2 linked regions of the Synechococcus sp. PCC 7335 genome follow. The protein of the gene in region 1 binds, or shares a complex with, the protein of each later gene. Links are inferred from orthologs where the notes say so. Each region holds a gene or a part of one and is shown on either strand. Other genes may lie near its edges. The genes, in order: S7335_RS05615 and ndhC.

Region 1 (16,667 bases):
CGCAGGTTCAAATCCCGCCAGAGCCATGAAGATGCCGATGCCACGGAAGTGAATAGGAAAGTATTGAACGCGGAGAACGTTTATGAGTGAGCAAGGATGTCTTAGAGTAGGTCAAGTTGCTCCAGACTTCACGGCTACTGCTGTGGTCGATCAAGAGTTTAAGACAATCAAGCTGTCCGACTATCGTGGTAAGTACGTCGTTCTTTTTTTCTATCCTTTAGATTTTACGTTTGTGTGTCCTACGGAAATCACTGCGTTCAGTGATGGCTATGATAGCTTCAAGGATATCAAAACAGAAGTGCTAGGCGTTTCTATCGATAGCGAATTCTCCCATCTTGCATGGATTCAGACAGATCGAAAGATGGGTGGCGTTGGCGATCTTAACTACCCGCTGGTTTCAGATATCAAGAAGGAAATTAGCTCAGCCTATAACGTGCTTGATACAGAAGTAGGCGTAGCTCTACGCGGCCTATTTATTATCGATAGAGAAGGCATCGTACAACATGCCACAATTAACAACCTTTCCTTTGGCCGCAGTGTTGACGAAACGCTGCGTGTACTTCAGGCGGTTCAGCATGTTCAGTCTCATCCTGATGAAGTTTGTCCGGCTGGCTGGCAACCTGGCGATTCGACAATGATTCCCGATCCGGTGAAATCGAGAGAGTTTTTTGCAGCTGTATAAGTCACTATATGTGTCAGTAACCGTCTAGATGCAGCTTACTCCCAGCAATCTTCAAGGGCTCTTCAATCAGCGCTTTTTCAGAAATTTCCTACCTCTACCTGCTCACTGTCGATTCCAGATTGGAGAAATCCTACCTGATTTTTCTCTGACAGATACTAACCAACAGGTTCATCAGCTCTCTGGCTACAGAGGGAGACCAGTTGTAGTGCTCTTCACTCGGATCTTCACTGAAAAGCAGTACTGCCCTTTTTGCTACCCGCACATCCTATCGGTGAATAAAGCGTACAGCCAGTTTGTTGGGCTAGGGGTAGCTGCGTTGATGGTGACAAGTACAGATGCGCTCCAAAGTCAAAAAATACAGCGGGATCTTTCCCTGCAGCTACCACTGCTAGTCGATTCAGACTGCAAGGTCTTCCGTAGGTACGGAACGGGCCAGGCGCTAGGAGCACCGTTACCTGCCCAGTTTGTCTTGGATGCTCAGGGCCGACTGCGCTTCCAGCACTTATTTTCTTTTGCACATACAAATGCGACGCCTGAGCGATTGCTCTGGGCGGTCAGAAACCTATAAGAAGGCGCCTATATCCAGCGAATAATAGCTAGGTAGGCATACGCTAAAAACAACGGAGAAGGAGGGATTCGAACCCTCGATGAAGTTTACACCCCATAACTCCTTAGCAGGGAGCCGCTTTCAACCACTCAGCCACTTCTCCTAGAGTGAGCAACCATAATACCAAGAACTCTGCGAAAGCTCTAGCAAAATTTTGAGGTAATTTGAGAGGTGGCTTGGTTTGATAGCGTCACTCTAGGTAAGCGATGTTTAAATCCACAAAGGATTTCCCAAGAAATGGTGCCGGCAAGTTCGGCCCACTCGTCAGCGTGTAGGCAGTGATATTGAGTTCGCCCCAAGAGGGTAACGATGTCACCTTCTTGAACGCTTTCAAGGTCTGAAACATCAATTATGAGCTGATCCATTGTGATTGCACCAATTTGATTCACTCGCTGTTCGTTGACAACGACTTGCATTTTATTGGAGAGAATCCGTGGAACGCCGTCCGCATAGCCAATACCAACAATTGCGATTTTCATCGACTTAGGCGCAATGAACTGATAGCTGTAGCTGACACCTGTGTGAGCGTCTATCTCCTTAATATGGGTGATGCGAGCTTTAAGCTCTAGAACTGGCTGTAGCTCAACTTTGAGCTTATCCCTTAGGTGTGGTGCAGGATAGAGTCCGTAGGTAGCTAACCCCATGCGCACCATATCGTAGTGAAACGTTGGTGCTATTAAGGCAGCAGCAGAGTTAGCAATGTGGAGCCGAACGGGAAGAAGGCTTTCTTGTTTGAGCCGAGCGATCGCCTGCTTAAATCGGTCGTGCTGCAATCGCATTACTGTCTGGTCGAGGCTATCAGCAGTCGCAAAATGAGAGCAAAGACCAACCGTTTCTAGATAAGGTAGCTGACGAACAAAGCGGACGAATTCTACAGCTCGCTGCCAGCTAAAGCCAAGCCTCGACATGCCGGTATCTAGCTGGATGTGAACTTGAACGGGCGTGCGCTGGTCCTTTAGCGTCTCAGAAAAGACCAAGGCTTGTTTGGGATTGACAATAACTGGCTGTAAATTCCAATGCGCGATCGCCCTGACTTCCGCCGAGTCATTCACCGCGCCCATTACTAGGATAGGCACGTCGATGCCTGCCTGCCTCAGTTCTATTCCCTCCGGCACCGTCGCTACGCCTAGCCAAGTTGTACCAGCCGCGATCGCCACATCAGCAACCATCACCGCCCCGTGGCCATACGCATCAGCCTTAACCACAGAGAGCAAATCAGTACCCTTTGGCAACATTGCTTTGAGTACCTTCACATTATGGGCTAGCGCCGTTAGGTTGATTTCGACCCAAGCCCTGGCACAGCGCATAGGTGATAGTGCAGGTGTTGCCTCCCAGCTCAGCATAGCGACCTCAAAAGAATGAAAGGAATGAAAAGAACCCGTGAAAAAGTGGATGGATTCTTTCAGGAAACCAGTGTAGCAGCGCTCAAACCTTCGGAATTCCTTGGCTATGCTACTATCTATTCAGGATTTGGCGTACTAGTACATGAGTAAGGTTCTCGTTTTAAATGCCTCCTATGAACCGCTAAACATTACCAGTTGGCGACGTGCGGTTGTGCTCATCATTAAGGGCAAAGCTGAGCAGATTGAGCAGCGAGAGGAACAGATTTATCCCGACTTTCCATTGCCTACCGTCATTCGATTACGCCACTACGTTCGCATCCCCTACAAAGACATTCCCCTAACCCGCCGCAATCTACTCCATCGTGATAACCACTCTTGTCAATACTGCGGCTATACAGGTGAGACATTAACATTAGATCACGTCATTCCTAGATCACGCGGGGGTGGCGATTCATGGGAAAATATTGTTAGTGCCTGCGTACGCTGCAACGTCAAAAAAGGTAGCCGCACTCCCAGAGAAGCCGAAATGCCCTTAGCGAACCAACCGCGAAAACCACACAGTAGCCTGTATTTTGAAATATCTAGGCACGTACGTGGTGGTGTCCATCAAGAATGGCGTAGATATGTGATTGGATTAAACTAAACAGCCTTAAAACTCAACAGCATCAATTAGTAGCGTTGGTTAAAATGAGCATAGTCACACTTATATACAACCGCGCTATCAACAACTACCATCCTTAGAGCTGCCGCTCTTTTGTTTAGATCTCTTGCTTGTTTAGATCTCTTGCTCTTTTATTTGAGGTATCTCCTCAGCAGCTTGGCTCTAAGTGACTTAAACAGTAAGTGACCTGAACAGAAATTACTTAACCTAGGTACTTGCACCTGTAGAGAAGAACCTAAAAGTACTACGAACGCAAGGACTGATAGCCATAAACAAAACAGGCCATAAACCCCACTATCTATCTGCGCTCATATCCGTCAGAATAAAAGACTATTAGATTACTGTAAACGTCACTCCCCTAGAAGCACTTTGTTAGACGAAGGCACTTTATCAAAAGATAGGCAACCTCTTAGCACCGATGAATCATCAGTGACAGGTACGCTTGCTTCAAAAGCAACGGACTCAGTGACAGCTGGCCAGACAGACAAATTGCGTCGTGCGGCTGGATTTGAAAGTAACCCTACAGAAGCACTCGAAAAGCTACTAAAAAAGCATAGCGGTACCCATCAGATCGTTCTCTTGCAAGACTTTCCTGATCCTGATGCGCTATCTTCGGCTTGGGCTTACCGTTTGATGGCAAATGCCTACAACATCCAATGCGATATCTACTACTCAGGGACCCTTAGCCATCAAGAAAACATCGCTCTAGTCAAGCTGACCAATCTGCCAGCAAAACGGTGGCCAGTGGGTGCGAAAGACACGCCTGATCTGTCTGAATATCAGGGCTACGTTTTAGTGGATACGCAGGGCACAACTAGTCACCTGACCAAAAAAGTTCAAGACGCCGAACTCCCGCTGTTGCTTGTTGTCGATCATCACGCCCCGCAGGGGAAGCTTTTGGGTGAACTCATTGATATCCGACCAGATATCCATGCAACAGCGACGATCATGACTGAGTACTTGCGCTCTGGAATTGTTCAGCTAGATCGCAGTAATGATAACCATGTGAAGTGTGCGACGGCGCTGATGCATGGACTACGTTCTGATACAAGTCACCTCCTGCAAGCATCGGAGCCTGATTTTTTAGCGGCAGCTTTCTTAAGTAAATACTACGACGCGCAGCTATTGAGCGCAGTGCTGCAAGCTTCACGATCGCGTCGGGTAATGGATGTGATCGAGCGATCGCTGCGCAACCGTCAAATACAAAACAGTGTCTCCATTGCCGGGGTAGGCTACCTTCGCTATGAAGATAGAGATGCCATCCCTCAAGCCGCAGATTTTTTAGTGACCGAGGAGAATGTTCACACAGCGGTTGTCTACGGCATCGTTCATGACGAGGACGAGGAAAAAGAGCTGGTCGTAGGCTCTTTAAGAACGAACAAGATTACGCTTGATCCAGATGAATTTATCAAAGAAGCTTTAGGCCAAGACAATCACGGACGGTTTTTTGGAGGCGGACGTTCTATGGCAGGCGGCTTTGAGATTCCGATTGGCTTTCTGTCTGGCTACTATGAAAATAGCGACTACAACCGCCAGAAATGGGAAGTGTTCGACAAGCAAATCAAGCAAAAGCTGCAGCGGTTGGTCAATCCTGAAAACGGTGTACTAAATACCGATTAGGAATCCGAGTAGTGAGATACTAAAAAAGCATTGACTTTGACTGACCCGATCAGGACCCTCACTATGACAACGATGCTACACCAATACCGACCAGGCTTAGAAGGGGTTCCAGCTACGCAGTCGAGTATTAGCCATGTAGACGGTAAGAGTGGAATACTAGAGTATCGCGGCATCAAAATAGAGGACCTTGCTCGCAGTAGCACTTTTTTAGAAAGCTCTTACCTATTGATTTGGGGCGGATTACCAACTCAGGCCGAACTAGACGTTTTTAAACACGAAGTTCAATATCACCGTCGGCTGAAGTATCGCATTCGAGACATGATGAAATGCTTTCCAGAAAGCGGTCATCCGATGGATGCATTACAGGCATGCGCCGCCGCATTGGGTCTATTCCACTCTAAGCGAGAGCTGAATGATCCTGCCTATGTACAAAATGCAGTTGTCCGACTGCTGGCGAAGATTCCGACAATGGTGGCTGCTTTTGAACTGATGCGTAAAGGGAATGATCCCGTTCAGCCCAGAGACGATCTCGACTATGCCTCCAATTTTCTATATATGCTCAATGAAAGGGTGCCAGATGCCCTATCCGCGAGGATTTTTGATGTGTGCTTAATCTTGCACGCTGAGCATACTATCAATGCCTCTACCTTCTCTGCGATGGTGACAGCTTCTACCCTAACCGATCCCTATGCGGTGGTAGCCTCTGCGGTCGGCACATTAGCAGGGCCGCTGCACGGCGGGGCTAACGAAGAGGTGATCGCTATGCTAGAGGAAATTGGCTCTGTCGATAACGTGCGGCCCTATATCGACGCGCGAATTGCCAACCGTGAGAAGATTATGGGCTTTGGTCACCGGGTGTATAAGGTAAAAGACCCCAGGGCAGTCATTCTACAGGGACTGGTCGAACAGCTATTTGAGAAAGTTGGCCGTGATGCCTATTACGATATTGCGCTAGAGCTGGAGCTGGTGGTGGAAGAAAAACTGGGCCACAAGGGAGTCTATCCTAATGTGGACTTCTATTCTGGACTGGTGTATCGCAAGCTAGGAATTCCGTCCGATCTATTTACGCCAATCTTTGCGATCGCACGTGTGGCTGGCTGGCTAGCTCACTGGAAAGAACAAATCAGTACAAACAGAATCTTTCGCCCCACCCAGATATACGAAGGCTTACATGCGCAGCCCTACCTCCCTATCGATAAAAGACCCGATATTTGGGACAAATAGTCCCTATATCGCTCAGTCCTTTATATCGCGACGACTCCACCGTTGAACGCGGCTCCTTAGCGACAGTGCGAGTACAGTTCGAGTACAGAGTTCTCAAGTCCAAAGTTCAACGGTGTAAAGCCCTAGTCTTCTAGCATAATCACCCGGTGATGGGCATCACCCCCCTTTACAATTTCCAAGACTACATAGACTATGTATCCAGTGACGATTTTCAGGAACTCCAGCCCCTTCGGCATTTGCCGAAGGGGTTTTATTGTCGACTACTTTTATTAGGGTCATAGGCTTTATCTATCGCTCTAGGTCGTGTTTGCAATATAGATAGAGCGTATAGAAGTTGATTAAGCGTTAGAATCTGTTAAAGCAATGTATCTAGACACCGCAAAACGTCTTTTATTAGCATGACTCCAGGGATTGACCTTCAAGGGACCTTCGTTCAAGCACTGATAGATTTGGGTCTGCCGACAGGCGCAGCCAAAACAGTTTGGATTCCACTGCCGATGTTACTTATGCTGATTGTGGCAACAGTCAGCATTTTTATTTGCGTTTGGCTAGAGCGAAAAATTTCCGCAGCCGCACAGCAGCGGGTTGGTCCTGAGTATATTGGCCCATTAGGTGCGCTGCAGGCTGTAGCAGACGGAGTCAAGCTTATCTTTAAAGCTGATATTACGCCTGCCAAAGCAGACCCTTGGCTCTTTATAATCGGTCCTGCGGTCGTAGTCATTCCCGTCTTTCTGTCTTTTCTAATCGTTCCATTTGGTCAAAATCTGGTTATCACCGACTTGGGTATTGGCATCTTTCTATGGATCTCTCTTTCGAGCATCACGCCCATTGGGCTATTGATGGCCGGCTATTCTTCGAACAATAAGTACTCTTTACTGGGCGGCTTACGCGCCGCAGCTCAGTCAATTAGTTACGAGATTCCACTTGCACTCGCTGTTCTAGCAGTTGTAATGATGTCCAATGGACTAAGCACAATTGACATTGTCAATCAGCAATCTGGCTATGGCATCTTGAGTTGGAATATCTGGCGGCAGCCGGTAGGATTCGTCATCTTTTGGATCTCTGCCTTAGCAGAGTGCGAACGTCTCCCCTTTGATCTACCTGAAGCAGAGGAAGAGCTAGTAGCAGGCTACCAAACTGAATACACCGGGATGAAGTTTGGTCTGTTCTATGTAGGCTCTTACGTCAACCTGATGCTATCTGCGCTGATTGTATCAGTGCTATATCTAGGCGGTTGGAGCTTTCCTGTACCAGTTGAGAGCATCACGGCACTGCTAGGAATTGATGCCAACGTGGCCTGGGTACAGATTCTGACGGCAGCCTTAGGGATCGTGATGACAATGATCAAGGCATATTTGCTGGTATTTCTGACTATCTTGCTTAGATGGACGGTGCCTCGCGTTAGGATTGACCAGCTGCTTGATCTGGGCTGGAAGTTTCTACTCCCAATTGCTTTAGTAAACTTACTAGCAACCGCTGGACTTAAGCTGACGTTTCCAGGCGCGTTCGGCGGCTAAACCTAGTGTTGACGCTCGCTAATGTCGACTAGCATTAGTGCTTTCACTCGACTGCTTATCGCCTTCTTTTTTCTACTGCTTACCTATCTAGACTTCGTGCCATGTTGAACTTCTTAAAACAAGTTGGTGACTACGCTAAAGAAACGGCCCAGGCAGCAAAGTTTATCGGGCAAGGGCTCTCTGTAACTTTTGATCACATGAAGCGTCGCCCGGTAACGGTTCAGTACCCATACGAGAAGGTGATTCCGTCTGAGCGCTATCGAGGCCGTATTCACTTCGAATTCGACAAGTGTATTGCTTGCGAAGTCTGTGTGCGGGTTTGCCCCATTAACTTACCGGTAGTCGATTGGGAATTTAATAAAGCAGCGAAGAAGAAGGTGCTTAACCACTACAGTATCGACTTTGGGGTGTGCATCTTTTGCGGTAACTGTGTCGAGTATTGTCCAACTAACTGCCTGTCGATGACAGAAGAATACGAGCTCTCAGCCTACGATCGACATGATCTGAATTATGACAACGTCGCTTTAGGCCGTCTGCCCTACAAAGTCACTAACGATCCAATGGTGACGCCGATGCGTGAGTTTGCCTACTTGCCCAAGGGTGTGATGGACCCCCATGATCTGCCAGTAGGCAGTCAAAGAGCAGGCAGGTTGCCCAAAGATATTTTGGCAGAAATGGAAGCGCAGCAGGCCAAAGAGGACTCTGCAAAAGACCCTGCAAAGAGCGCCACAGAGAACTAGCTGAATACGTTTGCGGCTCACTTGTGGTTCAGTTTAGTAGTGTTTGGTCAACGTCTGTATTCGATATGTGTATTGAGAGGAGAACATCATTTTGATATTGGCTTTAGATTCTGCGCCGTTTAGCTTGGCAGAAGGAGTACAGGTTGTCTCTTTTGGACTGCTAGGTCTAATTATGGTAGTTGGGGCGCTAGGCGTTGTGCTGCTCTCTAGTATTGTGTACTCAGCTTTTCTATTGGGCCTAGTATTTATTAGCATTGCTGGCTTTTATATCTTGCTCAATGCTGGGTTTGTAGCAGCAGCACAGGTACTGATTTATGTAGGTGCAGTCAATGTGCTGATTTTGTTTGGAATCATGCTGGTCAATAAGCAAGAAGATTTTATTGAAGTCAAGAATGCCTGGATTGGAAAAGCTGCAACCGGCGCAGTTTGTGCAGGGTTATTTGGATTGCTAAGTACGATGGTGCTTTCTCATCCATGGGCTATTTCTAGTGCACCTGCCGCTGGGGATAAGGCAATTGAGGTGATCGGTCAGCACTTCTTTAGTGATTACTTGTTGCCTTTTGAGCTGGCATCTGTATTGCTGTTGATTGCGCTAGTTGGAGCGATTATCTTGGCGCGACGCGAGTACATTCCAGATGAGCTAATTGCACCTACAGAAGCGCTTACGCTTCCTGAAAAACCTCGCGAGCTGGTTGCTGCGGGCCGGCCGAACGAATAGCCTTTTTGTTAGTCGCTTCTTGGTGGTGGCCTTTTGTCAGTGCTTTAGTACGGTAGCTGACGGATTTAGACAATTTCCCAAATATATCTCTTCCTATGCAACTTGAGTATTTTCTAATATTGGCAGCGGCCTTATTTTGTATTGGTGTCTATGGTCTGGTCATCAGCCGCAACGTCATTCGAGTATTAATGTCTATTGAGCTGATGCTGAATGCGGTCAATATCAATCTAATGGCCTTCTCGAACTATCTTGATCCAGATGGGATTAAAGGGCAGGTGTTCGCAGTTTTTGTAATTACGATCGCTGCTGCTGAAGCTGCTGTGGGTCTAGCTATCGTGCTATCTATCTATCGCAATCGTGACACCGTTGATATGGAGCAGTTCAATCTACTTAAGTGGTAGTTGTCATTCGGCTGGTAGAAACTAGGGAGCGCTGTGCAGCTCAAGCAAGTCATTATTGTATACAAGGCTGGCAACCAGCGTAGTAAGAGCTGCGCCGATAAGTGTGCTCGGCAGTTGGAAGCTCATGGCGCCAATGTGATGATGGGTCCGAGTGGTGCTCAAGACAACCCCTATCCTGTTTTTCTAGAATCTACGCCTCAGCCGATCGATCTTGCCGTTGCGTTAGGAGGAGACGGTACCGCACTAGCCGCTGCCCGTCACTTGGCAATGGATGATATTCCTATCTTGGCTGTGAATATCGGGGGCCATCTTGGCTTTTTGGCAGACTCGTCGGAGGTTATTGGCGACTTTGAGCGGGTATGGGAGCGCTTGCTAGGCGATCAATTTGCGGTGCAGCGACGGATGATGTTGCAAGCAAGAACGCACAAAGGTGAATCCCACAACATTGAGCCGGTGAGCGATCGCTACTTTGCGCTTAATGAAATGTGTGTGAAACCGGCCTCTCCGAATCGCATGATTACCTCTACGCTAGAAGTAGAGATAGATGGAGAGGTGGTCGATCAATATCAAGGAGATGGTCTACTTATTGGCACACCGACCGGTTCGACAGGCTATACGGTTTCGGCTAACGGCCCGATCGTGCATCCAGGTATGCACGCATTGATTGTGACTCCAATCTGTCCGATGAGCTTATCTAGCCGCCCGATCGTGCTGCCACCCGGTAGCACTGTCAGCGTCTGGCCACTTGTTGACCCTGAAGGAAATACTAAGCTGTGGGCTGATGGCGTATTAGCCACTACGATCTGGCCCGGACAAAGGGTCGATATACGTATGGCCAGTCATTTGGCAAAGTTTATCTTGCTAGGCAAGGATCATTCTTATTACCGGACGCTACGAAACAAGCTGCAGTGGGCAGGGGCGCGAGTCAATTACTTCAATAATCACCGCCAGAGACAAAAGTAGACAGAAAAAAACAACCTGCCTTAATATCTGACTCTTCGGCACGAGCTTTTTGCCACTAGTAAGCTCGACCGTCTTTATGCAGAAAGACTCTATCGCCTTCATCTACAGGAACACACTGCAAGTCTTGATCTGGATAATCAACTTGATCGGGTGTAGTGCGATCGCCAATTTCTAGATAAGTAGCCAGATAGCTAGAGCGATTAATCAAATGATGTCCGTTGGCAACACCTGCGGCGAACCCTGCCATCTCTCCGGCTTTGATTACTTGCTCACCAGCATCTGTCACTAGCACTAGCTCACCATGCGTCACATAGACAAATTCATCTTGAGCCGAATGCCAATGTCTTAGTGCTGACTGACTGCCGGGTGTAAGTGTTGTGATGTTGACACCAAAATTTGTCAGGCCAGCGGCATTGCCGACCCTTTGACGCGATCGCCCCTCTACAGCCAATCGAAAAGGGGCAGGATAGTTCGTACCTGTCTCAATCGGTACAGCACAGAGATCTATCTTCATAAGACTTCGAGTCATCTTGAATCTAAGGATACTAGCGGCTCAGGCAATATTAGGCAATATACAGAGACATCAGGAGCAAGCTAAAACTTGGGCTCCCAGCTAGTGTCTATGGGCACAGCTTTAAAAGCAGCGCTAGCTTCGGCGCGTTTTGAGAGTGAGGCCAAGCCTGGATAGCGGCTAGAGTCGATTACATCGTCGGCAATGAAGCGGGTAAACTGCCAAGCGACACAGACGGTAATATCGGCTTGAGTCATTTTCTCTGTGACTAACCAGCCTGGAGCCTTGGTGGCGTAAGTCTCGATTTGATCATAGGCGACAATCAGCTGCGTCTGGATGCGATCGCGCCAAGGCTGATATTGTTTTTCCTCAGGTCTTTTACGCTCATACTCGACCTGTACCGTCTTATCGCAGGCATTAATACCTAGTCCGATTAAGCGAATGGTCCTTTGATAGGGCTTGATACTCACAGGCATGAGCGTATTGTCTGGGCCAGCGAGCCGTTCGATATAGTCCAGAATTAAACTAGAGTCCATCAGCACTTCACCATCGTCACACACCAGCGTAGGCGCTTTGATTAATGGATTAATCTGACTAAACTCTGGCATATTGCGAAAGACCGACAGCGGCAAATGATCGAATGGGATATGGAGACTATGAAGGGCGATCGCTACCCGTCTGACATAGGGAGAATCCAGCATTCCAACCAATTGCATAGCGCTTCCTTAAGGTTGAGTACGTAATCTTTCGGCAATTGTTCCTTGTTAGATAAAGATAAGCACACATCCAAAGCTCATCCTATCTATTCTTTGAATTGGGTAAGTCTATTTTGCCAATAGCAGATTAGCCAGTGGCAAATTAAACCGCAAAGCGAGTGGTCAACTGAGCAGTTAAGCTGGCAAAGCCGCAAAGTGACTGCTGACAAGATTTAGTGTCTTATCATCAAGCGCTCGCCAGTCGATTTCGCCCGCGTCATCAAATAAGCTATTGTCTGCTGCGATCACTGATTGAGCACCCTCCTGAGCGGCACTTCTCTGGTCTAGAGGCTGCGCCAACGCACACACCTGATAGCACAAACTCCAGATATCTATCGTTCGATCTGCCTGTCCAACATGCGTGAGTCTGAGCGTGTAAATAGGTGACGGTTGGGGCAACACGGCCATCAGCGCAGCCACTCGATCGTGTTCTTCGGGTGGCACACCATGCAGTCCTTTTTGCAACCTGGCGTATTCTTCCTGCTGTTCTACCGTCGTTCCTTCTGGCCATACTAGCTTCTCGTCATATTGGCCTTCCCAGGCTGTGCTATCCAACTGCTTTCGAATATTATCAATGACTCGAATCAAGGCAGGCTGCATCAGCTGCTCTACCTTTACTCTGTCTACAGCGCTTGCAAACTTAGGCACGACCTCGTCCTCCCTAGGCATCACTTCATTCGCATTGGATTACTAGCATCAGATTACTGGCATCAAATTACTAGGATCAGGTTCGTCTGCGCTATTCCATACGAAACCAAGCTGTCAAAGCAACAGCCAAACCATCCGCCGCGTCGTCCGGCTTAGGAATTGCCTCTAGGTTCAGCTCTCTAGCTACAGCGTCCTGCACTTCTACTTTATCCGCATTGCCGTGGCCAGTGATCGACTGCTTAATTTGAGCAGGCGTAAACTCTACAAAAGGCAAATTGCACTGAGCTAGCACCAACATCACAACGCCTCTAGCCTGGGCAACCAAAATGGTATTACCCATCCGATAAAAAAAAAGCTTCTCAATTGAAACCAAATCTGGCTTGTACTCGTCGATGACGCTGTGCAAGTCGTTATATATAGTACAAAGGCGCTGGCCGGTATCCGTACGAGCAGGCGTCTGCACAATGCCATAGTCTATGACTCGAATATCTGGCATCAAGTCTCGCATCTTGGCTGGGTCATACTCGAGCACGCCAAACCCTAAAATTGCCAAACCCGGGTCCAAACCAAGAATGCGCTTAGTCATGCAGGTACTAAATTATCGAGTAGCCATAGGCTTACGGCCATTCATCTCTGGCGCGGCAACACCGAAAGTAGCGCTAAAAGTCTTTTCTACCTTGAAACCAGAATCAATTGATTCCAAAGGATCTTTGCGCAGACGGTGACGTAAACATAGCGCAATCACTCGTTGGATGTCCTCCAAAGCGACCTCAGTTCTGCCTTCGTAGGCGGCTAGCGCCTTGGCTGCTCGAGTACTTACAATATCGCCTCTTAGTCCATCTACATTCAGCTCTGAGCAGACTTGAGATATTTTGAGCTGATACTCGTGATCAAGCGTGACGTCCTTTAGTCGATTCTGGGCAGCCACAATCTTCTCTTGCAGCGCTGCTTGTTCAGCCTGACACTGGGCGGCAAACCCCTCTGGGTCTTGGTCAAATTCAGTCCGCTGCTCTACGATCCGAACGCGCAGCGTCGGTTCACGAACGGTGCGAATCTCAGCGTGCATACCAAAGCGATCCAATAGCTGAGGTCGTAGTTCACCTTCCTCCGGGTTTCCAGAACCAATCAGAACAAACTGCGCTGGGTGACGAATGGAGATACCTTCACGTTCTACGGTGTTCCAACCAGAGGCGGCAGAATCTAGCAAAACATCGACTAGATGGTCGTCTAGTAAGTTTACTTCGTCTACATAGAGCAGACCGCGGTTTGCTTTAGCGAGTAGACCAGGTTCAAAATCTTTCTTGCCTTCAGCAAGTGCTTTTTCAATATCAATCGTGCCGCAAACGCGATCTTCGGTTGCACCCAAAGGCAAATCAACCATAGGCACCTTTTTACTAGCCGTTGTGATGTCTTGACCTTCATATTCAGCTAGAACGTCAGGGTTATCAGGCGCACGGTTGAAAGGGTCGTTGGCGACCACTTCAATATCTGGTAGCAGATCGGCTAGAGCCCGGATTGTGGTAGATTTACCTGTCCCGCGATCGCCCATGATCATCACGCCACCGATCTTAGGATCGATCACATTCAAGATCAGCGCTAACTTCATGTCTTCTTGGCCAATAACCGCAGTGAAGGGAAAAACGGCTCGGCGGGCTGGCGACTTTACGATACTCACAGGTGGCAATCATTTATACATTGGGCTTATTCCATTGTGCCATAGGAGGTTGTGCCTAGTGCTTATGCCAAAAATAAACCCATCAGCAAGGAGGAAGAGCACGATGGCTAGAAAACCGTATGGCTAGCAGATGCTGATCGTCCAATCTAGCTTCAGCTATCGCCTTACCTCCTAGCGACCCTTTAATACACCTTTGATACAAGAGAAGCGCTGACAAATTGTCAACGCTTTAAGCTCCTGTATGCAGACTGTCCAACAATCGGAGCGGCGGGATTTGAACCCACGACCCCTACTACCCCAAAGTAGTGCGCTACCAAGCTGCGCTACGCCCCGAAGCTGCTAATTTGCCTATCAAGAATAGCACAACCCACGACCCCTACTACCTCAAAGTAGTGCGCTACTAGCTATCAGATACGTTTAGGACAGTCTGCAATATAGTCCTGAGTATCTTCCTGATACTTATCCTACAGACTGTCCTAAGTACATAGCATTGTAGATTCAATGAACAAGACCAAAGGGAGATTGAGAATAGAACGGACTAGTTCTATCTCTTCGAGACTAGCCAAGCACCTTCACCCCCCGATCGATAGCCTGCACGATTAAAGATGAATCCTGCTTCATAGAAGGTGTGGCCGTAGCCCTCAATCTCTTTAGGATCGAGTTTTAGTAGCTCTGCCAATTCAGAGGTCCTCAACTTCCATCCTCCTTTAGCTGCTTTCTCTAAGGATTCGTAGTAGGCTAGCGGATCGCGCGCAGACAAAGCAGGCTGAAGCTTTGTGGACATTTCGGCCGCGATCGCACTGATCAGCTTCACCATATCAGACTGGTTGAGGGCTAGATCCGAGGATTGTCCTGAGGATCGACCTGAGGACTGTCCTGAAGAATTGTTAGAAGACGAGGGGCTAGGCTTGTTGAGTCCTTTACGGGCTATGAATTCGGCAACGTTGCCGCCCACACCGATAAAATTATGCAGCTCGTCTAGTAGCTTGACCTGCTCGTTACTGACGTATGCTCGATTACCGATCTTCTCCCGCTCAACTCCTAAATCTGACATGCGCTTGTACACAGCGCTTCTAGCTAATTGGTAGCGATCGCTCAGTTGATTGACCGGGATACGGTCGATATTTCCACTACTCATGACCTATCCTCTGGACAATCCGCAGGAGCTTTAAATTGAATCTATCATACATACTTTTCTCTGCTAGGTCCGGTCACTAGACAGCTCTAAAGATAAGTAGAGGACAGTTATCCATATTCATCGCTTAGCAGCCATGGGTTCCAACTCAAAGTCCAGATTCTATGACATGGGAAAAGAGAACCTCAGCAGTTGCTTCATTGTTTCTAACATCCGAACGAAGAGCACCTAAAAATGTAATCTGCGGCCCTTTGAGGTAATACAGAGACCGTTAGGCTCTTGTAGGCCTAGGGTAGGTTTAGGGCATTTGGAGTCCTAAGCTGGCAGTAGAAGGGATGCTTTTTTCTATCTAGCGACGAGCAGACAGATGGGTGGTCTGTAGCTCTCTAGTACGCTACCCATTCCAGTTTCGTCCATAGGATAGTATACAGGAATATAGTTCATATATACCATATATTAATTCCTGAGGACAGTCCTATAGTTTTTGCCTTGTAGTCGTCTTCATAGCCCGTAAGACTAGCGAGCGTAGCCTGCTCCGACTTGGATACGCGTGAAAATTGAAACGCTATTGGGCAGTCAATGACGCTATAGACTCGATGACGCTGTAGATAAAGTAATAAAGCTAGTGATTGATAAAGCTAGTGATCAAGATTAACCTAGTTAAGCTTGATTACTTATGCGGAATTGACCTTCGAACTCGTGCCCCGTAGTGCACAGCGCAAGGTATACAGAGAAGTACCTACAGAGCAGTGCCTACGGCCGAAGTGTCTAGCGCTATAGGTCACGAAAAGGTAATTGATCTAGAGCGCTAATCAACTGTGGAACTACATCAGGCGGCCATTCTCCTTCGCACTTTCTGCCTGTCAATAGTATGAAGCGCAGACCATAGCAGGTCGGAAAGCCTTCAGCTTCTAACCAAACTATCTGAGTTTCCTGCTCACAGCTCAAACGCTCTTCGTCGACTAGTTGCACTGTCATCGCGTTCATCGTGCTATCTAACTGCCGAGCGAGCCTACAAAAATCTTTGAGTTCTGCAGCGGTCAACTCTAGGGCCCAGTCTGGTCCAGCTATCAAACCACGAAAGTTATCAGCCTCAGGGTTCCAGCCCAGTCGCCAACCATTTCCTTCTAGGACTTTTTGCTTCACCTGCGGTCACTATTAGACGCTATGGTCGGCGAGACAAATGCTTCATAAAGAAGATTGGTAAGGAGATCGCGTACCTCCCAGCTTAGATTCTCAACTGCCAAGATATCACCAGCCATCGGATTTTCTCGCAAACCGTAGTCAGGATAGTCATCGGCAGATATCCGCTCAAATACACCGAGAAAATCAGCCATCGTCAGCTTCCAATCAAGTCGCAAAGTAGTAGGACGGTCCTTGATGTATAGGTGATAGCGAATAATTCTAGAAACCAGTGTATTTTCCGCAGCGACCTCTCCGGTTTCACTGCTGACATACTGATTTTCT
Region 2 (12,722 bases), 1.2 Mb from region 1 along the record:
AGCAAGCTTTTCTTGTTCTAACCGAATACTCTAATAAGCATCTTGCAGCTCGTAGAAATCAGGGGAGATATAGTCCTTCCGTAGTGGCCAACCTTCCCAGTCTTCTGGCATCAATAGACGTTTTAGATTCGGATGCCCTTCATAGATGATGCCAAACAGGTCATAGCATTCGCGCTCTTGCCAGTCAGCTGACTTCCAGATCCAGTATACAGATGGAATTCGGGGATCTTCTCTGGGCAGGAAGCACTTAATTCGTACCTCAGCTGGCGCATCCGCATCGTCACTTAGCTTTGTTAGATCATAGACGCTGACTAGGTCTTGCCCTGGACCAGAATCGTATGCACATTGACAGCGCAGATAGTTGAAGCCATAGGCATAGAGCGCAGTCGCAAAGGGTAGCAGAAACTGAGGATCAACCTTAAGAACTTCTATCCCTGCATGATCGCGCTCCATCACCTCATGACCAAAGCCTTGCTCACTCAGCCAGGTAGAGACCTCCCCGGCCTCGACAATAGCAGACTCTTCTGACTCTGTAGCCGCATCTTTCTTCTCTGTATCAGCCATCTACCTCACGCCTTTTCCTGCTTAACGTTTGCACCTTCTAATTCGGCTGCCGATTTCTCAACGGGCATTCCCATCGCTTCCATCAGCTCTTTCGGCGGCGTATCCCGCTTACTAGAAGCCAGATATTCCCCGGTCAAAATAGGTGCAACTACCTTCATTTCGTGAGAGCGAGTATAGAAACGATGTGTCTCTTGGAACTCTGCGCGCTCCTGCATAGACTCGTTCGCGATCTTCTTACGCAGCTTGATTACCGCATCAAAGATTGCCTCTGGTCTAGGCGGACAGCCAGGAATATACACATCAACTGGGATGATCTTGTCTACGCCGCGCAAAGCAGTTGGAGAATCAGCGCTGAACATACCGCCAGTAATCGTACAGGCGCCCATTGCCATCACATAAGCAGGCTTGGGCATCTGTTCGTATAGCCGGACGAGAGCGGGTGCCATCTTCATCGTTACTGTACCTGCCACGATGATCAAATCGGCCTGACGGGGACTAGCCCGAGGGGCTAGACCAAAGCGGTCAAAATCAAACCTGGAGCCCAACAGCGCCGCAAATTCAATGAAACAACAGGCCGTGCCGTACAGCAAGGGAAACAAGCTCGAAAGCCTAGTCCAGTTATAGAGGTCATCGACTGTTGTCAAAATGACGTTCTCGGATAGATCCTGCGTGACACCTGTTTTGGCAGCAGGATTCATAATCCGCTCGCCTGGATCTACCAAGGGATTTTGCATATCTGATCTCATACCTTTTCCTATGACCACTCCAAAGCTCCTTTACGCCATGCGTAGACCAACCCAACCACCAGAATGGCGATAAAGATGAGCGCTTCTACAAACGCTAAAAGTCCTAACGTGTGAAATGCAACCGCCCAGGGATACAAAAAGACCGTCTCTACATCGAAGATCACAAAGACCAATGCAAACATGTAGTAGCGAATGTTGAACTGAATCCATGCGCCACCGATAGGCTCACAGCCTGACTCGTAGGTCGTCCGGCTCGCAGGACCAGCACTTGCCGGGCGCAATAGCTTGGAAGCGCCTAAAGCGACTACTGGTACGAGAGAGCTGATAATTAGAAAGCCTAGAAAGTACTCGTATCCACTTAAAACAAACACAGCGTGCGCCTTGAACCGTTGACAAATATCTTTTTCATTGTAGCGGCCTAAGTCTACCGCAGTGGCTTACTTTGCTACTGTTATCAAAAAATCTGCGCCAAAACAGGATTGACAGAAATCTATGTACATAACGTAGTTACTAAGCGATCACATCAGCGATCGCAACGCTAGTAACACCTGGTGGCCTGCAAAAAAGAGCTCGTTTGCCTCACATCGCCCGCTGAGAGAAAACCACTCTATGCAATAATAGTTTACAAATATTTCATATTTTTTCAGTTCGCTACACCGGGCAAGTGTTTTAATCCCATGACTACTGAGCCGACCGCTAATCCTGACTCGGAATCATCTCCAGTCGAGGAAATAATTCCGTTGGTAAAGCCCGAAGGATCTAAAGAAGAAAAGCCTGAAGGGTCCGAAGAAGGGCCTCCTACTCCTGAGGAGATGGATCGATTTGAGTGTCGCTCTTGTGGCTATACCTACGAACCTACTAAAGGCGATAGCCGCAGCGACACCCCGCGGGGCGTTCCGTTTAGAGAACTGCCCTTGGACTGGCGCTGCAGCGTTTGTGGCTCTAGTAAATCGCAGTTCAGTAACATCGGTCGGGCAGGTACTGCTTCTGGCTTCAAAGAAAACTTGAGCTATGGATTTGGCGTAAACACGCTGACACCTGGACAGAAAAACGTGCTGATATTTGGCGCTTTGGGATTAGCTGTGCTGTTTTTCTTGAGTCTGTATGGATTGCGATAGCGCTCCAGTTAGCTTGTAGAGCAAGTATCTAGGTTCTGTCAGCTAGTGTTCTGTTGCTTATGATAGATAGCGGCTGACTGAGTTGATTGTGTTGATTGTCCGGTGTCCATATATGTTATGTCCATATATTGAGTGTACGACTATGTTCTTTCGGATTGATTTTTTGCTGGAGTTGTCATGCAAACGGTTTTAATGTCCTTTCTTATAACTGCTTCTACGGCTGTGAAAGGAGCTATAAGAAAAGGGACGATGTTAGCTTTAGTTGCGGTGCTAGCGACTAGCTGTAGCAGTGTATTCCTCTCGGGGACAGAGACTAACCCTTGGGATGTCATTGCGCTGCCAACTGAGGCTTCTATCTCCGATGTTGCTTTTGCGAGTGATGGAGAACACGGTTGGCTCGTCGGTAGTCGCACAACGCTGCTGGAATCAACTGATGCAGGTAAGACCTGGGATACTCGCATCTTGGAGTTAGGCGATCAGAATTACACTTTTACTTCGATTGACTTTGAAGGTGATGAGGGTTGGCTAGTTGGTCAGCCTAGCATCATGCTGCACACTACCGATGGCGGCACGTCATGGTCTAATATTCCTCTCGATCCTAAGTTGCCAGGTCAGCCTCTATTAGTGACTGCAACGGGTGAGAATTCGGCTGAGCTAGCGACTGATATTGGTGCTATCTACGTGACTGAAGATGGCGGCCAGCAGTGGAAGGGTTTGGTTCAGTCTGCGGTAGGCGTGGTTAGAAATATGACTAGAAACTCGGACGGTCGCTATGTGGCGGTCTCGTCTAGAGGTAATTTCTACTCAACCTGGCTACCTGGGCAGGAAGCTTGGCAGCCGCATAACCGAGAGAACTCAAAACGACTGCAGAATATGGGCTTCACAAAAGACGGCTTGTTGTGGCTGATCGCCAGAGGTGGGCAGATTCAGTTTGGGACTGAGCAGGTCGAGTATGAGGACTGGAGCGATCCAATCAACCCTGAGTTCGCTTCTAGCTGGGGGCTGTTGGATATTGCCTATCGCACGCCCGAAGAGCTTTGGGTAACCGGGGGTAGTGGCAATTTGCTAGTCAGCACAGACGGAGGGGAGACTTGGGCCAAGGATAAGGCGGTTGAGAATGTCCCGACGAACTTTTATCGAGCTAAGTTCCTAGGTCCTGACCGTGGTTATATTTTGGGCCAGCGAGGCTATTTGCTGCGCTATGTCGGAGATGATCTCCCAGCTTGAGCGAGGCACTGGCGCTGCGATTTTCAACCTTCAGTTGAGAATTTCAGCTATATGTAGCATCAGCAAAAATGGAGAAGTGATGGAGAAAGGAGATTCTTGAATATTTTTCCATCACTTGCTTGTGAGTATGGCTGAGAGTTACGTATGATAACTATACATACCGCACATTTTTCGAAAAGATTTAGTTAGGAGATCTAAAAGATATGGCTGGCGTTACCGGCGAAAGACCTTTTGGTGACATAGTCACTAGTGTCCGCTACTGGATTATTCATAGCATCACTATTCCAGCTCTGTTCATTGCTGGTTGGTTGTTTGTTTCGACTGGGCTTGCTTACGACGCATTTGGCACCCCTCGTCCTAATGAATACTATCCAAGCAATCAGATGGAGCTACCGATCGTGGACGATCGCTACAACCCTGATCGCACATTGAAATACCAAGACTAGTTCGCTGCATTGAATTCCTGATCAAGACGATTTCCCCCGGAGACTTTCCATGACAAGTGGCAACCCTAACGAACCCATTTCCTATCCGATTTTTACCGTGCGCTGGCTGTCTGTACATGCTTTAGCTGTGCCTTCAGTATTCTTCCTAGGCGCGATCGCAGCCATGCAGTTCATTCAACGCTAGCCCTAAAGGAGATACATTCCCATGGCAGATAGACCCACTAACCCAAATAAGCAGCCCGTAGAGCTAAACCGAACGTCCTTATACTTAGGTTTGCTCGTTGTCTTTGTAACCGGATTGCTGTTTTCTAGCTACTTCTTTAACTAGGTTTGAGCTAAGTTCAAAAACTAGGTATTTGGTAAACAAGCTACCTAGAGACGTTTTCTTTTGTTGTGAGTAGGATTAGGTTCCATGTTTCAAAACGGTAAGATTCCTCTTTGGATCGTCGCGACTGTCGCTGGCATTGGTGTTCTCGGTGTCGTTGGCATCTTCTTCTACGGTTCCTACGTAGGTACTGGCTCTGCTGTCTAACTATGACATTTGAGTGGCTTCAAAAAAGGCCATCCGATTAGATTAATCGGATGGCCTTTTTAATAGTCTGACTCTTAGCTGTTTTGTAAGTAGCTACATAGCGAGGCTATGCGAGATGTAGGTCTTGCATTCGCACTGAACTACTTTATGAACTACACGACATCTGTTTGGCTATCTTCGGACACCTGACCCCAAGGTGCAGACTCACCACCAGTTGTCGCCTGACCCCGTTCGATGTATAGAAAGAGGGCAGCCATCGCGATCGCAGGGAATACCAAACCAACAGTAGGCACTAAAATAGTGGGCAGAAAAGAAGCCGACATGTTCACTGATCCTCGTTTTGAAACTAACTGAACATCATTACCTTACTCTGAATCTGGAGCGCAATCATCTTTCCTTAGTTGAAGTTAAAGTTTTATTGCTGATGCCCTATACCGACACTTCTGGCAAGTAATCCTTTTGGCACATCCATGTGGCCCCTACAGCTATGTGGCCTCTACTAATAATGGCTAAACCAACAAGCTAAATAGGATCCTGAAGCTGGATAGATCCTGGTCAACAAGCGATGAGTGATAGGAAGTCGATAATATAATCAATCGAGCTTGATACTGATACATCTTCTGAAAGATAGATCCAATGTCTCTCCTACGAGAGGCAGGATCAGCTTATACCCTAGGTTACAGTGGGGTCACAAGGGGGGATCAACTGCTAAATCCCTTTACAATTACTCACTGGAGATTTTTATTATGGGCATTCTTGCTTGGGTTATTTTAGGGTTATTGGCTGGTGCGATCGCTCGCGCTATTTACCCTGGCCATCAGGGTTTGGGTATTCTTGGAACTATGGTTTTAGGTATCATCGGTGCGGTTGTTGGTGGTTTTATTGCTAACGCTGTAGTTGGCGTCGGAGCAGGCTTATCTATCCCTGGCGTCATTGTCGCCGTGCTGGGTGCTATCCTTACTTTGTTCATCTACTACGCGGTTACAAAGCGTACTGCATGATCATTAATAACATCAACAGATGTCGTGCATAATCGCTAAGCATCGGTGATGAATTGAAGCTGTGAGCCAAGCGTTCTCGTTTCTTTTCTATACCAAACACACTTGAACTAAATACGCTTGAGAGAGGGTCAATCGGACGGATGTCTGGTTGGCCTTTTCGGCTTTAGAATACTGTGGTGACTTTTATCCCAATAGCTTGCTCTCGCTAATGAAAGAAACTCAGTCCATCGCCCGTTCCGATGAAGATTCGCAGCATTGGGTAGAAAAACTTCAGAATTATCCTGCTCTTAAAGAACAGGTTGTCGACTTTGTTTTTGATGCGGAAGATGAGATAGCCGTTTCACTAGAAAAATTTTCAGCAAAACAGCTCTCCCGCTGGGCATCACCGAAGCTGGTGGGCCTTGACCGGGCAGAGCTAGCCACAGACATGTTTATCACCGAGGGGCAGATAAGAGGTCAGCCCGTTATTCAGCAGTTTCTAGCCACTGATTCGGTGCTGGCAAGCGAGGTTCAAGCCTGGCTAAGTCAGTGGACAGATAGCTTTACCGGACTCTTTGAAGTAACTGGTGTGGACTCGGCAGACGAAGAAGTCGGCGGAATCGGCGATCGCTACCAACTGATGAACTGGCTGACGGAGAAAAGCTATAGCGTCTACCCAAACACTCTGCAGTCTACTGACATGCTAAAGCGCCTCAAGATAGGTGAAATTGTGCTAGCTAGATTGGTGCCGCTGACCGCTGACGAATGGACATTCGCAGGATCAATCACACTGCTAGGAAAGCTGGGCAAGCCTAAGCTAGCAGTAGCGATTGGCAACTTCAAAAAATGGTTTCCAGAACAGCTCTATGGCGATGCCCCTGAACTCAAAGAGGCTGCGTGGGACTCGGTAAAGCAGCAGTACGAGGATTTCATCGATATTTTCGGACCGACGCCTGTGACACTGCCAGGTAAGGAACTGAATGAAAAGCTGCAGACTTATCAGCAGGAATCTGCAGAAAAGCAGCTAGCGAGCGCTGGTATAGATAGTGATAAATCCTTCTTAGAGATGGCGAAAGCACAAAATCTGTCAGACGCAGAAATCGACGAAGCGCTGGCGGCGGTAGGTGATGACAACAAGGCAGCAAAGGCGATATTGACGAGTAAGCAATCACTCAAAATGGTGATGCCAAAAGTAGAGCTGCCTGACAATTTACGCAAGGCTCAGTCGGTGACGGTATTTTCTCATCCCCGCTGGGGGCAGTCGTTTTTACCGGACTATCATAGGCTGGAGACTCTAGCGAATATAGCCAAGAGTGATCGCACTGAAGAGAACACAGCAGAGTTGCGATCGCTCGTGCTGAAATACCTAGAAGGCGAGCAGGCCAATGCCCACGTTTGGCAGCACATTCAAGCGAACTTTGGTGAGACCGTCGAGCCCCTAGTCCAAGAGCTGATGGCATCGCCCAAACTCAATATTCAAACAGACTTTGAGAAGATGCTGGCGTCCTACGATAAGCTGCTAACACCCACGCTGCCCGAAAGCGCCAACGTCCCGATCCACCTGCACAATCTCTTTCAAGATGCCTTGAAAAAGGTCGGGAAAAGCGCAGGCCAGGAAAAGTCTGCGAAAAAGAAGTCCGCGAAAAAAACAAGACAGAAGAAAGGAGGGTTCGGCTAACCCTATCAGCTGGCTTTCTGGGCTTTGTACCTTTCTTTAAAGATAGCTTGCTGCTCTTTGTGATCAACAACTTTGCAAGGATAGCCAGTCCCTTCTAAATCATTTGAATCGATCTTGCCGCTAACAAGCGCTCCCGTATCGAGATGACGAATTTCAGGTAGCCACTCACGGATATACTCAGCTTCTGGGTCGTATTTTTTGGCTTGGCTAGCTGGGTTGAAAATTCTTAACGGTTTAGGATCCATGCCGCTAGAGGCGCTCCACTGCCAACCGCCGTTGTTAGCAGATAGATCGCCATCGAACAAATGCTGCATGAAGTACTTCTCGCCCCAGCGCCAATCGATAATCAGATCTTTGGTCAAGAAACTAGCAACTATCATCCGACAGCGGTTGTGCATCCAGCCAGTTTGGTTAAGCTGGCGCATAGCAGCGTCCACAATTGGGTAGCCAGTTTTGCCCTCACACCAGGCTTGAAAAAGATCTTCGTCATTGTCCCAAGGAAAATCTTTGAGCGGTTCACGATAGGGGCCTTCAGCTAAGTTTGGAAAGGTGTACATGACGCTTTGATAAAACTCTCTCCAAGCTAGTTCCTGCTGCCAGGTGCGAATATTACGATGAGTTTCTTCGCTGCGAGCCCGGCTGTAGGCATCGCTAGCGGCTTCCCAAACAGTGCGGATGCCTAGAGTGCCAAACTTGAGCGCAGCGCTGAGGGTAGAAGTACCCGCAATAGACGGATAGTCACGCTGCTGATCGTACTCTGCGATCACCCGTCTGTCGTCGCAAAACTTTTCCAACTGTGCCAGCGCAGCAGCTTCTCCAGGCTGCAATAGAAGCTCGTTTTCCCACTCGTATCCCAGCGCCTTAGCTGTGGGCAAGTCAATATTTCCAGCTTTATTCGCCAAGGACTTTTCGTGCGGGCTAAGGCCAGTCGCTGCGGCAAACGTCGAAGCAGGCGGCTGCTTCTCTTGTCTAATCCATTTACGCCAGAAGGGTGTATAAACCTTATACGGCTCACCAGCTCCGGTTTTTAGTGCGTCAGGCGGAAGAAGAAGCTGGTCCCAGTATTGAGTAGAGCTTTCAATATCTCTGTCTTTCAAGGCGCTAGCGACGTTCGGATCGCGTTCTCTAGCATAGGGTTCCACATCACGGTTCCAGTAGACAGCCGCAGCACCCAAGGCGCTTGCGAGGTTGGGTATTGCTTCTTCGGGTTTGCCCTTGAGGATAAGCAGTTCACTACCCGCCGACTGATAGTTTTCTTGAAGCTCAGCCAGCGAGCCGATCATGTAGCTCACCCGAGCTGGTGCAATGTCGTCCCCATTCAAGATTCCAGGGTCTAGGCAGAAGACCCCAACGACCTTTGGTGTGCGCTTTCGTGCGGCGGCTAGTCCTAAATTGTCTCGAATTCGCAAATCCCGTCGATGCCAAAACAGCACCAAATCGTCTGCCATAACCTGCATTTAATGAAAAAGTATCGGGACTTAGTATAGCGAGATTAAGCTTTGACTCTGTTCGGCCTGTGGGCTGGAATGAAGGAACTAGACAGCAGCTAGATTCTTAGGATCGCTCTAGCCATATAGAATGCGGCAATAGACTTAGCATCTATGGGCGTGCCAGCTAGAATCTCTTTTTCTAAAGCCTCTGCGTCCATCAGCAAGACTTCAAGATCTTCGTCTTCTTCTAGCTGAGGACCATCAGGCAGCTTTTCTAGATCGGTGGCCAGGTATGCATGAATGATTTCGTCAGAATAACCGGGTGCGTTTGGAAACTTACCAAGATGTTTCCAGGTAGCGGCTTTATAGCCAGTTTCTTCCTGGATCTCTCTTTGGATTGTGACTAGTGGTTTTTCGTCAATTTCGACTGTACCTGCTGGAAACTCTAGCAAACGCGTTTGCAAGGCAAAGCGATACTGACGGACTAAGACAAATTGATTACTGCTGGTTACTGGGACAGCCATCGAGCCGCCTGGATGCCTGATACACTCCCAATCACCGACTGACTGATTCGGTAGTCGAAACCTTGCAACCTCAAAGTTGAACTTTTTGCCTTCATAGAACAGGCGATGCTTCAATAGCTGAGGGGGTTCTTGTCCAAAGGTCATAGCAATCAGGGTATGCAGGGCTAGATTGATTGCTAGTTTAGTGTCTTTCGGAACGCTTCTCTGTCGTGTTTGCGACCATGTTTGCGACGCTCACCTTGCTCACCCTGCAAGTTGCTCGAAACTAACCTGGTCTATGACCTGACCTATTGGTTGCTGTAAAAGCTTGGCTAAGCACGCTTCTACGGTGATTTGAACAATGGGGTGTTGCCACTTTGGGGCAACGTCTGTAAGGGGCACTAAAACAAAAAGCCTTTCATGTAGGCGAGGATGAGGAATCGTAAGCCCCGGTCTATTGATGATATGGCTGCCGTAACTGCCGTATAAGAGTAAGTCAAGATCTAATGACCTAGGTCCCCATCTTTCTCTACGTACTCTGCCAAACTGCTGCTCTACGGCTAGCAAATAGCTAAGGAGTTGTTGCGCCGATAGCTCTGTCTCGATAGTGATACAGGCATTGATGTAGTCAGGCTGCGGCGGGCCGATGGCGGCAGTTTTGTAGAAGTGCGATCGCCCTACCACAGTGGTATGCACAGCGCTATCAATGACCTCAATTGCCGCCAACAGAATCTTCTGCGACTCACCAAGGTTACTTCCTAAGCCAATAGCTGCTGGTAGCCAGGAAGTGCGATCACTATCGGTTTTAGATGGATGATTCATTGAAGCGAGAAAGATTGAAAGCGCTAGGGAAAGACTACTCTCCCTAGCTTCACAAGGCTAAATCAAGCTAAGCATCTCCGCTTAAAGCACCTCTGACTCTGCTAATTAGCTGATCTGCAGTTAAGACTCCCTCTATACGATCTAAAGGTTGACCTCCTTTAAACAAGACCAACGTCGGCAGGGCGTGAATGTTGTGCTCAGAGGCAATTTGAGGATATTTCTCAGTATCAATCTTGGCAATCTTGACCTCGCCCTTCATCTGGGCGCCGACATCGACCAAGATCTTCGCCATCATTTGGCAAGGACCACACCAGTCAGCATAGAAATCAACCAAGACTGGCTGCTCAGCGCTACCCACCAAATCCTCAAAGCTCTTGAATTCTTGTTTGACTGCCATAGACTTTAATAAAACCTAGAAAAAGAACCCTTCTATGCTAGACGCCTACCTCAGCGACAAGGTCTTTGTAACGTAATGTTTTAAGACTGTTCAATCAATTGATAAGCGTAATAGTTGACCTAACTCCAATAGAGCAGCACGACTAGAGCAGCACAACCGCAGGGCAATTGCTTCGCTCCCCCCTGGCGGCTTACAGTGATTGGGCTGACACGTATTTTAAGGAAGTAACATTACTATGACTGGAGCGCTAGATGGGAAGGTCGCCATCGTTACAGGTTCATCTAGAGGAATTGGCAAGGCGGCGGTTTTGGCTTTAGCTCAGCAAGGAGCCAAAGTCGTAGTGAACTATGCTCGATTTAGTAATGCGGCAGATGAGGTAGTCGCTCAAGTTGAGGGGATGGGAGGAGAGGCGATCGCCCTCCAAGCCGACGTATCCAAAGTGGACGAAGTCGATGCCTTGATCAAAGCCACTATAGACAAATTCGGTCAGATTGATGTGCTCGTCAACAATGCCGGTATCACCCGCGATACCTTGCTTCTACGAATGAAGCCCGAAGACTGGCAGGCCGTTATCGATCTCAACCTTACAGGCGTTTTTCTCTGCACCCGCGCAGTCAGCAAAATCATGTTGAAGCAGCGTTCAGGCCGGATCATCAACATTTCCTCTGTGGCTGGGCTGATGGGTAATCCTGGTCAGGCGAACTACAGCGCTGCGAAAGCGGGCGTTATTGGCTTTACCAAAACCATTGCCAAAGAGCTTGCCCCACGAGGTGTCACTGCCAACGTGGTCGCACCTGGCTTCATTGCGACGGATATGACAGGCGATCTAAAAAATACAGAGGAAATTCTCAAATACATCCCGCTGGGCCGCTACGGGCAGCCGGAAGAAGTGGCGGGTCTAATTCGATTCCTAGCTGCTGATCCGGCAGCGGCTTACATTACCGGCCAAGTGATGAACGTAGATGGCGGTATGGTGATGCATTAGTACGGTCCTACAGTGTGGCCTACAGTGTGGGCCTACAATACGGTTCTACACTCTGGCGATAGTGACTACTTCGGGCTGATCTTGGTACTTTCCTCGTCTTGTGTCATAGCTGACCTGACAAGGCTCCCCCTCTAAGAACAAGAGTTGGACAACGCCTTCGTTTGCATAGATACGACAGTCGGCGCTAGAGGAATTAGAAAATTCTAAGGTTAGATAGCCGCGCCAGCCGGCTTCAGCAGGTGTGAGATTGGCGATAATACCGCAGCGGGCGTAGGTGCTCTTACCAATGCAGATGGTGGTGATGTTGTCAGGTATCTGTAGCCTCTCTAAAGCAACCCCTAACCCATAGGAATGGGCTGGCAAAATGAAATAGCTGCCGTTTTTGTCTGTTCTGAGCTGTGTAGGCTCTAAATTCTCGGGGTTGAAGTTCTTAGGATCGATAACGGTACCAGGAACATGGCGGAAGATTCGAAATTCGTTAGGTGAAAGGCGAATGTCATAGCCGTAAGAAGAAAGCCCGTAGCTGATGACGGGTGTTTCACGGCCTTGAGTAGACAGCTCTACGCGACGAATGAGCGAAGCTTCAAAGGGAGAGATCATGCCTTCACGAGCAGCATGCTTGATCCATGTATCGTTTTTAATCATTGATTTACACCAAGTAGTTACGGCGGAACTGGGTGACTTGATCGGCCACATCCAACAGGGATTCTGGCATTTGTGCGCCAGTGAAGATGACTTCTACATGAGAGGGCCGATCTTTTATGAGCGTTAGCACCTCGTTTTCTAAGACCAGACCAAAATCAATCGCTAGACTGAGCTCATCAAGCACGATTAGTCCGTATACACCTCCTCGTACGGCAAGCTGGGCATGTGCCCACAGTGCTTGCACCGCCGCTCTTGTCTGATCATCTACCTCTGGATCTTTTATACAAGTTGGGCTCCCACAACGAACCCAGTCTAGGTTTTGACCCATACTCATAGGATTCTCAGGACCCTGGTCAATACCCCCTTTTAAGAACTGCATAATTAGGACGGGTATCCCTTGCTCAGCTACTCGCATCGCCTGCACCATTACGTTGGTAAAGAAGGTTCGGTGTTGTGAGGTAAACACCTGCACGGTTCCTTCGATAGCGCTAAGTAGTGGATGGCGTAGCGGACGGCCCTGGGCCGGAATGGGCACTGGAGGATTATCGAGCGGGTTAGGAAGTACTCTAAGCGGGGAAACCATGAAGCGATGGCAGCGAAATAACAGGCGGCGAAGTAAAAAGCAGTCGCACGACAGCATAGCTTCGAC

What was found.
Region 2: the proteins of S7335_RS05615 (region 1) and ndhC are in contact, whole or in part, in a cryo-EM structure (PDB 7NYH), measured with the Escherichia coli proteins. The link is inferred for Synechococcus sp. PCC 7335 from one-to-one orthologs.

What each region holds. Positions count from the first base shown.
Region 1 is NZ_DS989904.1:1,240,481-1,257,147, reverse strand. What follows is about bases 7,359-10,301. They hold S7335_RS05615 (NADH-quinone oxidoreductase subunit J), read left to right. Parts: upstream 7,359-8,491; coding sequence 8,492-9,112; downstream 9,113-10,301. Other genes in these bases: S7335_RS05605 (NAD(+) kinase), read left to right, coding at 9,547-10,301; nuoK (NADH-quinone oxidoreductase subunit NuoK), read left to right, coding at 9,208-9,513; ndhI (NAD(P)H-quinone oxidoreductase subunit I), read left to right, coding at 7,756-8,394; nuoH (NADH-quinone oxidoreductase subunit NuoH), read left to right, coding at 7,359-7,654. Outside these bases: S7335_RS05660 (peroxiredoxin), read left to right, coding at 83-682; S7335_RS05655 (peroxiredoxin family protein), read left to right, coding at 711-1,250; alr (alanine racemase), read right to left, coding at 1,433-2,632; S7335_RS05640 (HNH endonuclease), read left to right, coding at 2,775-3,275; S7335_RS05635 (bifunctional oligoribonuclease/PAP phosphatase NrnA), read left to right, coding at 3,663-4,913; S7335_RS05630 (citrate synthase), read left to right, coding at 4,977-6,137; more of nuoH, read left to right, coding at 6,536-7,358; more of S7335_RS05605, read left to right, coding at 10,302-10,476; S7335_RS05600 (cupin domain-containing protein), read right to left, coding at 10,532-11,005; S7335_RS05595 (glutathione S-transferase family protein), read right to left, coding at 11,071-11,703; S7335_RS05590 (hypothetical protein), read right to left, coding at 11,878-12,390; crossover junction endodeoxyribonuclease RuvC, read right to left, coding at 12,482-12,976; bchI (magnesium chelatase ATPase subunit I), read right to left, coding at 12,989-14,065; S7335_RS05570 (hypothetical protein), read right to left, coding at 14,610-15,203; S7335_RS05565 (DUF1818 family protein), read right to left, coding at 15,975-16,346; S7335_RS05560 (hypothetical protein), read right to left, coding at 16,343-16,667. UniProt on the Escherichia coli protein: NDH-1 shuttles electrons from NADH, via FMN and iron-sulfur (Fe-S) centers, to quinones in the respiratory chain. The immediate electron acceptor for the enzyme in this species is believed to be ubiquinone.
Region 2 is NZ_DS989904.1:2,486,513-2,499,234, forward strand. The notes cover bases 1-2,808. They hold ndhC (photosynthetic/respiratory NAD(P)H-quinone oxidoreductase subunit C), read right to left. Parts: upstream 1,682-2,808; coding sequence 1,319-1,681; downstream 1-1,318. Other genes in these bases: S7335_RS10735 (NAD(P)H-quinone oxidoreductase subunit J), read right to left, coding at 31-564; nuoB (NADH-quinone oxidoreductase subunit NuoB), read right to left, coding at 570-1,298; S7335_RS10750 (rubredoxin), read left to right, coding at 1,988-2,428; S7335_RS10755 (photosynthesis system II assembly factor Ycf48), read left to right, coding at 2,621-2,808. In the rest of the region: more of S7335_RS10755, read left to right, coding at 2,809-3,655; psbE (cytochrome b559 subunit alpha), read left to right, coding at 3,859-4,101; psbF (cytochrome b559 subunit beta), read left to right, coding at 4,151-4,285; S7335_RS26805 (photosystem II reaction center protein L), read left to right, coding at 4,307-4,429; S7335_RS10770 (photosystem II reaction center protein J), read left to right, coding at 4,514-4,633; psaI (photosystem I reaction center subunit VIII), read right to left, coding at 4,786-4,956; S7335_RS10780 (GlsB/YeaQ/YmgE family stress response membrane protein), read left to right, coding at 5,380-5,634; S7335_RS10785 (hypothetical protein), read left to right, coding at 5,783-7,291; S7335_RS10790 (FAD-binding domain-containing protein), read right to left, coding at 7,297-8,739; S7335_RS10795 (NUDIX hydrolase), read right to left, coding at 8,838-9,389; folK (2-amino-4-hydroxy-6-hydroxymethyldihydropteridine diphosphokinase), read right to left, coding at 9,489-10,046; trxA (thioredoxin), read right to left, coding at 10,114-10,443; fabG (3-oxoacyl-[acyl-carrier-protein] reductase), read left to right, coding at 10,679-11,428; dcd (dCTP deaminase), read right to left, coding at 11,474-12,073; S7335_RS10820 (cob(I)yrinic acid a,c-diamide adenosyltransferase), read right to left, coding at 12,078-12,656. UniProt on the Escherichia coli protein: NDH-1 shuttles electrons from NADH, via FMN and iron-sulfur (Fe-S) centers, to quinones in the respiratory chain. The immediate electron acceptor for the enzyme in this species is believed to be ubiquinone.